DNA from 3 places in the Kaistia defluvii genome. Region 1 is predicted to be linked to each of the others. Evidence: riboswitches for the same ligand, from Rfam matches in the RefSeq annotation. Region 1 holds a riboswitch; each other region holds the start of a gene.
The links. Region 1 has a riboswitch for cobalamin ahead of metE (5-methyltetrahydropteroyltriglutamate--homocysteine S-methyltransferase). Riboswitches for the same ligand answer to the same signal wherever they lie in the genome.
Positions count from the first base shown of each region.

Region 2: linked by a shared signal. The riboswitch ahead of ABIE08_RS21215 (ribonucleoside-diphosphate reductase subunit alpha) and the one ahead of metE (5-methyltetrahydropteroyltriglutamate--homocysteine S-methyltransferase) in region 1 are both predicted to bind cobalamin.
Region 3: linked by a shared signal. The riboswitch ahead of ABIE08_RS03785 (CbtB domain-containing protein) and the one ahead of metE (5-methyltetrahydropteroyltriglutamate--homocysteine S-methyltransferase) in region 1 are both predicted to bind cobalamin.

Region 1 is NZ_JBEPSM010000001.1:1,396,982-1,401,312, forward strand. Features, by position in the region: gene ABIE08_RS06560 (heavy metal translocating P-type ATPase) at 1-418, shown strand, start outside; gene metE (5-methyltetrahydropteroyltriglutamate--homocysteine S-methyltransferase) at 513-2,867, opposite strand; cobalamin riboswitch at 2,972-3,188, opposite strand; gene ABIE08_RS06570 (ArsC family reductase) at 3,251-3,601, opposite strand; gene ABIE08_RS06575 (efflux transporter outer membrane subunit) at 3,864-4,331, shown strand, end outside.
Region 2 is NZ_JBEPSM010000004.1:222,559-226,889, forward strand. Features, by position in the region: gene ABIE08_RS21215 (ribonucleoside-diphosphate reductase subunit alpha) at 1-1,251, opposite strand, end outside; cobalamin riboswitch at 1,365-1,575, opposite strand; gene ABIE08_RS21220 (AraC family transcriptional regulator) at 1,699-2,571, opposite strand; gene ABIE08_RS21225 (alpha-glucosidase/alpha-galactosidase) at 2,814-4,289, shown strand.
Region 3 is NZ_JBEPSM010000001.1:796,130-800,460, forward strand. Features, by position in the region: gene ABIE08_RS03765 (Bug family tripartite tricarboxylate transporter substrate binding protein) at 1-175, shown strand, start outside; gene ABIE08_RS03770 (tripartite tricarboxylate transporter TctB family protein) at 283-759, shown strand; gene ABIE08_RS03775 (tripartite tricarboxylate transporter permease) at 763-2,262, shown strand; gene ABIE08_RS03780 (hypothetical protein) at 2,487-2,744, shown strand; cobalamin riboswitch at 2,775-2,992, shown strand; gene ABIE08_RS03785 (CbtB domain-containing protein) at 3,023-3,229, shown strand; gene ABIE08_RS03790 (CbtA family protein) at 3,246-3,992, shown strand; gene cobU (bifunctional adenosylcobinamide kinase/adenosylcobinamide-phosphate guanylyltransferase) at 3,997-4,331, shown strand, end outside.

The sequences.
Region 1 (4,331 bases):
CCAGATGCGTCTCGACGAACTGCGCTCCGATCTGTCACCGCAGGCGAAGGTCGATGTCGTGCTGGCCGCCCGCGCGGCCGGCCCCGTCATGATGGTGGGCGATGGCGTCAACGATGCGCCGGCTCTTGCCGTCGCCGATGTCGGCGTCGCCATGGGCGCACGCGGCGCGGCGGCTTCGTCGGAATCCGCCGATGTCGTGCTGCTGGTCGATCGGCTCGACCGCCTGGCCGACGCGATCGGCATATCGCATCGCTCGGCAAAAATTGCCCTGCAGAGCGTGGTCGTTGGCCTCGGGCTGTCGATCCTCGCCATGATCGCCGCCGCGCTCGGCTACCTGCCGCCGCTGCAGGGCGCGCTGCTGCAGGAGGCGATCGACGTCGCCGTGATCCTGAATGCCTTGCGCGCGCTGCGAGGATAACCGCGCAAAGCTCTGACCGGATTCGCTTTTGTCGGCGCCAGGGCCTCGCCATGCCGGAGATCTCTCCCCGGCATGTCTGATTGGAAAGGAGACGCTATTCGGCGGCTTCAGCGAAGCGTGCGCGCAGCTGCCGGGCGGCGGCGACCATGTTGATCAACGCCGGACGGACCTCCTCCCACTTGCGGGTCTTCAGCCCGCAATCCGGATTGACCCAGATCTGCCCGGCCCGGAGCCGTTCGGCCGCCTTGCCGAGCAGGTCGGTCATTTCGGCCACGGCCGGGACGCGCGGCGAATGGATGTCATAGACGCCCGGGCCGATGTCGTTCGGGTAATTGTCGCCGACAAAGGCTTCGAGCAGTTCCATCTTCGAGCGCGAGGTCTCGATCGAGATCACGTCGGCATCCATCGCCGCGATGGCGTCGAGGATGTCGTTGAACTCGGAGTAACACATGTGGGTGTGGATCTGCGTCCGGTCGGCAACGCCCGAGGCGCAGAGCCGGAAGCTCTCCACGGCCCAGTCGAGATAGGAGCTCCACTCGCCACGCCGCAGCGGCAACCCCTCGCGAAGCGCCGCCTCGTCGATCTGGATCATCCGCGCGCCGGCTTTTTCGAGATCCAGCACCTCGTCGCGGATGGCGAGCGCGATCTGCCGGCAGGCGACGCTGCGCGGAACATCATCGCGCACGAACGACCAGTTGAGGATCGTCACCGGCCCCGTGAGCATGCCCTTCATCGGCTTGTCCGTGACCGACTGGGCATAGGCCCACCAGGCGACGGTCATTGGCTTTGGCCGCGAGACGTCGCCGAACAGGATGGGCGGGCGGACATAGCGGGAGCCATAGCTCTGCACCCAGCCCGCTTTGGTGAAGGCGAAGCCGCAAAGCTGCTCGCCGAAATACTGCACCATGTCGTTGCGCTCGAATTCGCCATGCACCAGCACGTCGAGCCCGATCTCTTCCTGCCAGCGGATCGCGGCTTCCGTCTCCTGCCGCAGGAACGCCTCATAGGCAGCCTCGTCCAGCGCGCCCTTGGCATGCGCCGCACGCGCCTTGCGCACCTCTGACGTCTGCGGGAACGAACCGATCGTCGTCGTCGGGAAGGAAGGCAGGTCCAGCACCGCCTGCTGCAGCTTGCGCCGCTCGGCAAACGGGCTGGTACGGCGGGCGTGCTCGGCCGTGACGGCGGCGGAACGCGCAGCCACCGCCGCATCATGCACGCGGGGCGACGACGCGCGCGTGCTGGCTGCCAGCACCGAGGCGGCGATCTCCGGCGTCACGCTCTGCCGGCCTCCGGCAAGCGCGCGTCCGAGCGTCGCCAACTCGTCCATCTTCTGGACCGAGAAGGCCAGCCAGCTCTTCAGTTCGGCGTCGAGTTCCGCTTCGAGCTCCAGATCGATCGGCACATGCAGCAGCGAGCAGGAAGACGCGATCTGGATATGGTCCAAGCCGCGGCGCGCGACTACCGGCTCTAGCCGGTCGAGCAGGGTGGCAAGATTGGCGCGCCAGATGTTGCGGCCATCGATGACGCCGAGCGACAGCACAAGCCCGCGCGGCGCCTTGGCCAGCACGGCGTCCAGCTGCTCCGGGGCGCGGACGAGATCCAGATGCAGGCCCGCCACCGGCAGTTCCAGTGCCGTATCGAGATTGTCGCCGAGCGCACCGAAATAGGGCGTCAGCATCAGTTTCAGCTTCGGCAGCGCATAGGCGAACATGCCGTAGGCGACACGAAGCGCCTGCCGCGTCTTGTCGTCGAGGTCGAGCACCAGGCAGGGCTCGTCGATCTGCACCCAGTCGGCGCCGTTTGCCGCCAACCGGCGCAGCATCTCGACATAGACCGGCAGCAGGCCGGGCAGCAGCGACAGCGGATCGAGCGAGGCGTCCTTGCTCTTGCCGAGCTTGAGATAGCTCACCGGTCCGAGCAGCACCGGACGGGTCTCATAGCCGAGCGCCTTCGCCTCCAGATATTCGTCGAGCGGCTTGATCGAGGCGAGGCTGAAGCGCTGACCGGCCGTGAATTCCGGCACCATGTAGTGATAGTTGGTGTCGAACCATTTCGTCATTTCCAGCGCCGGCACGCCCTGGGCGGCGCCGTGGTGAGAATGGCCGCAATCCGCATGTCCGGCATCGCCCTGGCTGCCGCGCGCCATGGCGAAATAGATGTCGAGCGGCACGGGACCGCCGGGCCAGCCATAGATTTCCGGGATCGCGCCGACCATGACGCTGGTATCGAGCACATGGTCGTAGAGCGAGAAATCGTTCGAAGGGATGACGGTGACGCCATGGGCGTGCTGGCGCGCCCAGTTGGCGGCACGCAGTGCAGCGGCGCTGGCGAGCAGGTCGTCGGCGTTCGACAGGCCGGACCAGTAACTTTCCAGCGCGGTCTTGAGCTCGCGGCGCAGACCGATCCGCGGCGTGCCGAGCGTGGCAACGGGAAGAGAAGAGAAAGACATCGGCTTACCCCAATTGTTTGGGGGCAAAGGCCGAGCGGACGCATGCGTGAGGTCCCGGCGTCGGAACGGCGGGCGCAAGCGCACCACCGGGACACCCCGCCCAGGGACGTTATGATGTCGCGGCAGGTCTCCTGGCTCGCGGGTCGCCGCCCCGGTCCGGCCTTCCCGAAGCGATCGCTTCAGTGACACGAATTGGACCCGGGCTCGCCGCTCACAGTTGCGGGGGCAGCTCCGGTATTGCCTCGGACGAGACGCACCGGATTCCCTCTTAGCCCTGGCGCCGCGCAAACGGCCCAGGGAACCACGACGAACCACTCCTAGGGACAGCGCTGTGGTCCGTCAAGTCGGATATAAAGATATCCTTATATCCGCATAGACTTCGGCTATTGGAAGGCCGCCTCATAGGCTTCCGGCTTGAAGCCGATCAGCAGTCGACCGTCGCCGAGATCGGCGATCGGGCGCTTGATCATCGAGGGCTGCGCCTGCATCAGGCCGATCGCCTTGTCCGCGTCGAGATCCTGCTTGTCCGCGTCGGCGAGCTTGCGGAAGGTGGTACCGGCCCGGTTCAGCACGGTTTCCCAGCCGAGCTCGCCGACCCAGCGGTCGAGATGCGCCCGGTCGATTCCGGTCGCCTTGTAGTCGTGGAACGCGTAGGAAACGCCTTTCGCATCAAGCCACTGCCGGGCTTTCTTCATCGTGTCGCAGTTCTTGATGCCGTAGATGGTAACCGTCACGCCGTCTCTCCTGTCGATCTCAGCGGCGGCGGAACAGGCCGCCGATTCCCTCCGCGGATCATAACGGGCTGCGCGCGGCGCGGGCACATCCGCGTGCCAGAAAGCCCCGTCACCCAGGGCATGCGGCCATGCGCCCTGTCCGGTGCGATTGACCTGCAGATGGCACGCCGAATATAGCTTCGGTTGCATTATCATTAACGTGGATTCACCCTTGACTGTTCAAAGGCTTCCGGCCGCCGGCCTGACCGCCGCTCCGCGCTCGATGCCCGATGGACAGGGCCGGGGGCTCCGCCGTCGCACGTCCCTGCCCCGATTGGCGCTGTTGCTCGCGCTGACGACGGCGCTGGGTGGCTGTGTCGTCGTCGGACCGGACTACCAGAAGCCCAACCTTTCGCTGCCGACGAAATGGGGCAGCGGCACCGCCTCCAAGCCGTCCAAGCCGCCGGAACTCTCGCAATGGTGGCGGCGGCTGGGCGACCCCATGCTCGACGAACTGGTCAACGAGGCCGTCGCCGGCAATCTCGACGTCGCCAGCGCCAAGGCCAGCATCCGCGAAGCGCGCGCCAGCTACCGCCAGACGGTCGGCGCCCTGTTTCCCTCCGCCAATGGCTCGGCCGGCGCCGATCGCGGCAAGAGCGGCGGTTATGTCTCGAACCAGTTCCAGGCCGGGCTCGACGCCAGCTGGGAGCTCGACCTGTTCGGCGGCAACAAGCGCGCGGTCGAGGCGGCC
Region 2 (4,331 bases), on a different contig from region 1:
TGCTCCGAGGCCGCGCACGCGCGACCAGTCATTGCCCAGCCCGCCGGAATACTTCGCCAGCAGCGCATTGTCCTTCACCGACTTGAAGATGCCCTCGAGATCGTCCGGCACGGTGGTGAGGAAGCAGGACGAAAGCTGCGGCCGCAGCGTGCCCGAATTGAACAGGGTCGGCGTCGAGGCCATGAAGTCGAAGGACGACAGCAGATTGTAGAACTCGATTGCCCGCGCCTCGCGGTCGATCTCGCGGATCGCCAGCCCCATGGCGACGCGCATGAAGAAGGCCTGCGGCAGCTCGATGCGGGTGCCGCCGGTCTGCAGGAAATAGCGGTCGTAGAGGGTCTGCAGGCCAAGGAACTGGAAGTTCAGGTCCCGCTCGGGTTTTAGCGCAGCGGCGAGGCGGACCAGATCGTAGCGGCCAAGCTCGCCATCGACCAGTTCATGCTCGATGCCGACCCGGATGAAGGCCGGGAAATAGTCGGCATAGCGGCCGGCCATCTCGCTCTGCGTCGGCTGGACCGGAATGCCCTGCACGAAGGAAACCGCCTCGGCGCGCAGCATATCGAGCAGCAGGCGGGCGCTGACAAAGGCGTAGTTGGGCTCGCTCTCGACCAGCGTGCGGGCGGCCATCACCGGGGCCAGCGCCAATTCGGCCAGCGAAATGCCGTCATAAAGATTGCGGCGGGTTTCCGAGAGGATCGCGCCGGCATCGACATCGGCAAGCCCGGCGCAGGCCTCGTCGACGACGAGTTGCAGGCGGCGCTCATCCAGCGGACGCAGCACGCCATCGGCGCCGCGCACCTGCAGCAGCGGCGCGCCGACCGGGGCGACCGCCTCGGCGGTGCGGCGGGCGCGGGCGCGCTCCTCGCGATACAGAACATAGGCGCGGGCGACCTTGTGGTGCTCGCCGCGCATCAGCGCCAGCTCGACCTGGTCCTGCACGTCCTCGATATGGAGCGCGCGATCGGAGCCGACGCGGCGCGTCAGCGCGCTGACGATCTGGCCGGTCAGGTCGTCGACGATCTCATGCACGCGGCGCGAGGCGGCGGCGCTGTTGCCCTCGACGGCGAGAAACGCCTTGGTCAGCGCGACGGCGATCTTGGACGCATCGAAATCCGACAGCGAGCCGTTGCGGCGGATGACGTGAAAGGCCGGCGTGGCGGCGGCGGAAGGCTTGGACGGTACGGGGGCCGGCGAAAGCGAAGGATAGGAGGCGACCGGCGCGCTACGGTCTTGATCAATCGTCTGTGTCATCGGCTTCAGCCCAAAATTGGTTGGGAGCAAAGGCCGAGCGAAGCGAACAGGACGAACGGCCCCCAAAAAGGCCGCACGAAACCAGCGCTCCACCGGGACACCCCGCCCGAGGATTCTTTCAGTCTGTCGGGGCAGGTTTCCTGGCTCACGGGTCGTCGCTCTGCCCACCTTCCCGGGACCTCGCGGTCCCAGTGGTCTCTCCGGGCAGACACTCGCCGTTCACAGTTGCGGGGGCAGCTCCGGCTCCACCCTTTCGGGCGTTCCGGCATTCCCTCTTAGCCCTGGGTCTTGCGACTCAGGAGAACCTCGACACGCAGATGTAGACGCCCATGCGCCTCCATCGTCAATATCTAGTTATTGTTGACAGGATTGCGAATCGGCGGCCCGGCCGCATTCCGAAGCCGACCCGCCAATTCCCGGCTGTGGAAATTCCTCCCAACTGCCGCTTTAGCTGGCGCTCGCATACATGCCGGTGGTGCGGAACTCGGTCGGACTGGTGCCGAAGAAGCGGCGGAACACCTTGGCGAAATAGTTCGAATCGTCGAAGCCCGACAGCACCGCCACTTCCTTGACCGACAGCACCTGCTGGCCGGCGAGCAGACGGGCGGCGCGTCGCATCCGCTCCTGCAGCACGAATTCGGCCGGCGGCATGCCCTCGCTCGCCGCGAACATGCGCGAGAAATGCGCCCGGCTGAAGCCGGAGAATTCCGCCAGTTCCGGCACGGAGAGCGGCTTGTCGAGATTGGCGAGGATGTGCTCGACCACCCGCTGGATCACGCCATTGTCGGCCAGCGACGCGCCATGCGAGCCGAACACGTCGTCATAGAGCGCGGTCGCCGCCTCATAGGCGACGGCCGAGGCGGCGCCGGGCGTTTCGCCGCCCCCATCGATCAGCCGCAGGCTGCAATCGGCGAGATGGTCGATCGTGTCGGGCCGCAGCCGCAAGACCGGCCCCGTCGCCTCCAGGATCTGGCGGTGGATGCGCAGCGCCTCCTGCCCGTTCATCGAGATCCAGAAGAACTCCCAGGGGGTTCCCGGCTCGACCGAATAGCAGTGATTGTGCGGCACGACGACCAGCATCGTCTCGCCCGGTCCGATCCGGTAATGACGCCGGTCGTAGCGCAGCTTGCCGGAGCCGGCGACGGTGTGCTGGAGCACGGTGAACGGCGTCTGGCCCCGCTTGCGACCATCCCAGCTATAGCTCGAATCGGTGCGGATTTCGTAGCCGGTGCTGGTCGGCATGGTGTGCAGCCGGTGGCGGCCGCGGGGCAGCGATACGGTCTTCATGACCGGGGCACGCTGGGCCAATTCTCCGAGCATAAAATCACCCACGAAAGCACAAATTCTCTCTGGTTCACGCATGAACCTTGCGCATACTAGCCTCGAGCCAAGCGGCCGGGCGATAAAAAAGAGCAGCAGCATGAGCCAATACCACCCGAGGCTGCCGAAACCCCGCCGAAATCGAGGCAATTCCGTACCTTTCTGACCGCCCCATTCGAGCTCTCTTGCCAGGAACCGCGCCCAGGGCGCGCCGGCCGCCTCCGAGGAACCCCAGAAACGCCATGTCCAGTTTCAAGATCGCCATCATCGGCGCCGGCAGCGTCGGCTTCACCAAGAAGCTGGTCTCCGACATCCTCTGCGTGCCGGAACTGCGCGAGGTCGAATTCGCGCTGACCGACATCAGCGAGCACAATCTGACCATGGTCCGGCAGATCCTCGACCGCATGGTCGCGGAGAACAAGCTGCCGACCAAGATCACGGCGACCGCCAACCGGCGCGAGGCGCTGACCGGCGCGCGCTACGTCATCAGCTGCGTGCGCGTCGGCGGGCTCGAGGCCTATGCCGACGATATCCGCATCCCGCTCCAATATGGCGTCGACCAGTGCGTCGGCGACACGATCTGCGCCGGCGGCATTCTGTACGGCCAGCGCAACATCCCGGTTATCCTCGACTTCTGCAAGGATATCCGCGAGGTCGCCGAGCCGGGCGCGCGCTTCCTGAACTATGCCAACCCGATGGCGATGAACACCTGGGCGGCGATCGAATACGGCAAGGTCGACACGATCGGCCTCTGCCACGGCGTGCAGCATGGCGGCGAACAGATCGCCGAAGTGCTGGGCGCGACCGACGAGAGCGAGCTGGAATTCATCTGCTCCGGCATCAACCACCAGACCTGGTATGTCGACATCCGCTTCCGCGGCCGCAAGATCGGCAAAGACGAGCTGGTCGCCGCCTTCGAGGCGCATCCCGTCTTCTCGCAGCAGGAGAAGGTCCGCATCGACGTCCTGAAGCGCTTCGGCTTCTATTCGACCGAGAGCAACGGCCATCTGTCGGAATACCTGCCCTGGTACCGCAAGCGGCCGGACGAGATCCATCGCTGGATCGACATGTCGAACTGGATCCATGGCGAGACCGGCGGCTATCTCCGCCACTCGACCGAGACCCGCAACTGGTTCGAGACCGACTTCCCGAAGTTCCTGGAGGACGCCGGCAAGCCGCTCGACCCGAAGAAGCGCTCGAACGAGCACGCCAGCCACATCCTCGAGGCGCTGGAGACCGGGCGCGTCTATCGCGGCCACTTCAACGTCAAGAACCGCGGCATCATCACCAACCTGCCCGAGGATGCGATCATCGAATCGACGGGCTTCGTCGACCGTTTCGGCCTCAACATGACGGCCGGCATCAAGCTGCCGGAAGCCTGCGCCGCCACCTGCCTGTCGTCGATCAATGTCCAGCGCATGGCCGTCCACGCCGCCGTCACCGGCGATGTCGAGCTCTTGAAGCTCGCCGTGCTGCATGACCCGCTGGTCGGTGCGATCTGCTCGCCGGACGAGGTCTGGCAGATGGTCGACGAGATGCTGGTCGCCCAGGCGCGCTGGCTGCCGCAATACGCCCACGCCATCGACGACGCCAAGGCGCGCCTGGCCAACAAGACCGTCGCCACGCGCGACTGGCAGGGCGCGGCGCGGCGCGAGGTCCGGGGCATCGAGACAGTCCGCGCCGAGCGGGCCAAGGAAAAGGCCGAGGCGGCAGAGTAGCCGCCGGGCCGAAAGCTGGATCCGGCGCGGCGGGAGGAGCCA
Region 3 (4,331 bases), 600 kb from region 1:
GGCGAAGCTCGAGGCCGCTCTCGAGAAGGCCTACAACAGCCCCGAATACAAGAAGTTCATGACCGAGCGCGGCTTCGGCATGCGCTGGGCCAATGGCGCTGAAGCAACCCGCATCGTTGCCGAGGATGACGTCACGCTCGGCAAGATCATGAAGGAGGCCGGTCTCGCCAAATAGGCGGCCGGTCGGCTCTTCGATCCCCTGCTGGCGGCGCGGCCCGGACCCTCGGTCCCGGTCGCGCCGGCTCCCCGGCCTCGCCCGGAAAAGCTTTGCACGGAACGGCCATGATCAAGCTCAGTGAACTGCATCTTGGGGTTCTGTCCGCCCTTGGCGGCCTCGCCCTTCTTCTTGCCTCGGCCCATTTCGCCGCCCTTCCGGGTCAGGCCTATGGCGCCGGCACCATGCCGCGATTGATCGGTTGGTGCGCCATCCTGCTCGGTTGCTTCATGGTGGCGACCAGCCTCAAGCACCTGCCGGCAATGCTGAAGCCGCATCTCGCCGACTGGGTGCGCACGCCGCGGCTGGCGCTCTCGGCGGTCGCCTGCCTCGCCGTCATCGTCTTCTACATCCTGTTCGCCGAGACGCTTGGCTTCATCCCCACCACCTTCATCAGCCTTCTGGGCCTGATGCTGGTGCTGCGGACGGGTTGGCTGACGGCGCTGCTGGCCAGCGCTGCGACGACCCTGGTCGTCTATTACGGCTTTTCCCGCCTTCTCATGGTGCCGCTGCCGCGCACCGAATTTCTCTCCTTTCTCGGGTGACGCATGCTGATTCTGGAACAGGCTGCGGCCCTCGTCTTCGAACCCTATGTGCTCGGCGTCATCCTGGCATCCGCCGTATTCGGCATGCTGGTTGGCGCCATTCCCGGTCTGACAGCGACCATGGCGACGGCGCTGCTGGTGCCGATGACCTTCTTCATGGATCCGGTGCCGGCCATCGCGGCGATCGTGACGGCGACCGCCATGGCAATCTTCGCCGGCGACATTCCGGCGGCCTTGCTGCGCATGCCGGGCACGCCCGCCAACGCCGCCTATGTCGATGACGCCTACAAGATGACGCAGACCGGGCGCGGCGATGAAGCGCTCGGCGCCGCGCTCGTCTTCTCGGCGATCGGTGGCCTGTTCGGCGCGATCGTGCTGATGACGGTCTCGCCGACCCTCGCCGAAATCGCCCTAAAATTCTCCTCCGAGGAGTATTTCTGGCTGGTTCTGCTCGGTCTCTCCTGCGCCGTCTTCGTCAATCCGGGCTCGCCGACCCGCGGCCTGATCTCGCTGCTGATCGGCCTGTTCGTGGCGACGATCGGCATGGAAAACCCCTCGGGCGAGCCGCGCTTCTCCTTCGGCAATCTCGAACTGATGGCCGGCATCCAGTTCATCCCGGCCATGATCGGGCTGTTCGCCGTGTCGGAGGTTCTGCGCACCGTGACGGCGACGTCGCCGCGCAGGAAGATTCCGCGCGCCGACGGCCAGGGGATCTTCCGCACCCAGTGGAAGAACCTGAAGCAATATCCGGTGCAGACCGTGCGCGGCAGCATCACCGGCACCGCGCTCGGCATTCTTCCCGGCGCCGGCGCCGATATCGCCGCCTGGATTTCCTACGCCATCTCCAAGCGCTTCTCGAAACAGAAGGAGAAGTTCGGCACGGGCCATGTCGAGGGTCTGGTCGAGGCCGGCGCCTCGAACAATTCGGCCGTCAGCGGCGCCTGGATCCCGGCGCTCGTCTTCGGCATTCCCGGCGATTCGATCACCGCCATCGTCATCGGCGTGCTCTACATCAAGGGCATCAATCCGGGGCCGACGATCTTCATCAACGATCCGCAGACGGTCTATGCGATCTTCATCGTGTTCATCCTGGCGAATCTGATCATGCTGCCGCTGGGCTGGCTGGCGATCCGCGGCGCGCGCCCGATCCTCTCCATTCCGCCCTCGACGCTGATGCCGATGATCCTGATCTTCTGCATCGTCGGCTCCTTCGCGATCGCCAATTCCGTGGCCGGCATCGTCATGATGCTCATCTTCGGCATCATCGGCTTCTTCATGGAGGAGAACGACATCCCGATCGCGCCGGCGATCCTCGGCATGGTGCTGGGGCCGATGCTCGAGCAGAACTTCATCACCTCGATGATCAAGGCCGATGGCGACGTCTTCCGCTTCTTCGAGCGGCCGATCGCTGGTGGGCTGGGCGCGCTCACTATCCTGATCTGGCTCTTCCCGCTGGCGATGCTGCTGCTTCGGCGTCGCAAGGCAATGCGCCCGGCGACCTAGCCGGACGCGAGATCCCGCGCGAATCAACCTCCAGCCCGGCGCGGACAAATCCGCGCCGGGCTTTCCATTGCGGGCAGAGGGCGTCAGGAACCGTTGCCGGCCGGAACCGTTGCAATGAGGTCGGCTCTTTCCACATAAGAGAGAGCGCCGGGCCAGCGGGCTCGGCGTTTCATTGTGCGCCAGAACCGTCCTTCCCGATCCGAGCCACGGAGAAAACCAGCCGCATGCCATCCATCCGCTTCGGCAAGAAGGCCCTCCCGCTTCCCAAGAGCCGGACGGCCCGCGTCGCGATCGGAAGCGGCTTCCTTCTTGGGGGCACGCTCGGCTTCCTGCCGATCCTCGGCTTCTGGATGGTGCCGGTCGGACTGGTGGTGCTGTCGCATGACTCGGCGCGGGTGCGCCGCATCCGTCGGAGATCCGAAGTGGCGCTGCTGCGCCGCTGGGCGAGATTTCGCAGCAAGGGCGCGCCTGCCGCCAAATGAGGCGTGGCTTGCGCCAGACCGGCAATCCCTCTAGCGTGACTCTGCGACGGTTCCCCCGACAGGCCTCAGGCCTTGGGGGATGAAATGGGAATTCGGTGCGGAAGGACCCCTTGCGGGATTCCAAGTCCGAAGCTGCCCCCGCAACTGTAAGCGGCGAGCGACCTCGCGATGGCCACTGGGAAACCGGGAAGGCGTCGAGGAAGCAGCGACCCGTGAGCCAGGAGACCAGCCAGCGCCTCATACCAGCCAGCCGTCGGTGGGACGGTGAAGGAGACGCTATGACCAATTTCTCGAAGACCGCGACGAGGTCGACCTCGATTGCCGCAGATGGCGCCAAGAGCGACGCCGCATCGCGCATCGTGCCGGCGCTGTTCGCCATCGCCTTCGGCCTGTTCCTGTTCGTCGGCACCGGCTTCGCCGCGCCGAGCCTGATCCACAACGCGACGCATGACACCCGGCATTCCCTCGGTCTGCCCTGCCACTGACGCCTGAGGATCCATCATGTTCAAGACGATCATCCTGAGCGCCTTCGGCGCCGGGCTTGCCGTGGGCATTGCGCTTTCCGTGGTGCAGGCTGTCACCACCGAGCCGCTCATCCTGCACGCCGAGACCTTCGAAAGCGCCGAGCCGGCCCCGGCTGCTGCCGCCGCGCCGCATGAGCACTCGACGACCGAGGCCCACGCCCATGAGGCCGCCGCGCCCGCCGCTGCCGCGCCGGCGCATGAGCATGACGAAGACGCCTGGTCGCCGGCCGACGGCTTCGAGCGCTCCGCCTATACGCTGATCGCCAACCTGCTGATGGGGGTGGGGGTATCGGCCGTGCTGCTCGGCCTGATGTCGATCCGCGGCGGCAGGATCGACGCTAGCACCGGCGTACTCTGGGGCGTTGCCGGCTTCTTCGCCGCTTCGCTGCTGCCCTCGCTCGGCCTGTCGCCGGAGCTTCCCGGCACGGCCGCGGCCGAGATCACCTCGCGCCAGGTCTGGTGGCTTTCGACCGCCGCCGCCTCGGCGATCGGCCTCGCGCTGATCGTCTTCGGGCGTTCGTGGCTCCTGAAGGTCGCCGGCCTCGTCCTCGGCGTGTTGCCGCATGTCATCGGCGCCCCGGTTCCGCCGACGCTGGAAGCCTCCTATCCGGCCGGCCTCGGCGGCGAGTTCGTCGCCGCCTCCCTGGTGGTCAGCGCGCTGCTCTGGGCGCTTTCCGGCCTCTGCTCCGGCTGGCTCTATCAACGCCTGTCGCGGTCGGCCTGAGGCCGTGCCATCCCCCGCGCCGCGCACGGCGCTGATCCTCGGCGGCGCCCGCTCCGGCAAGAGCCGCTTCGCCGAGGATATCGTGGCTCGGACGGGGCTGCCCGCCACCTATCTGGCCACGGCCGAGATCCGCGATGCCGAAATGCAGGCACGGATTTCGGCGCATCGTGACCGGCGCGGGCTGGACTGGACAACGGTCGAGGAGCCGCTCGACCTGACCGGCCGCCTCGCGACTTTGGCCGATCCCGGCCGCGTCATCCTCGTCGATTGCCTGACGCTCTGGCTTTCCAACCTGATGGAGGCCGAGCGCGACGTCGCCGCCGAGGGCGACGCGCTGGC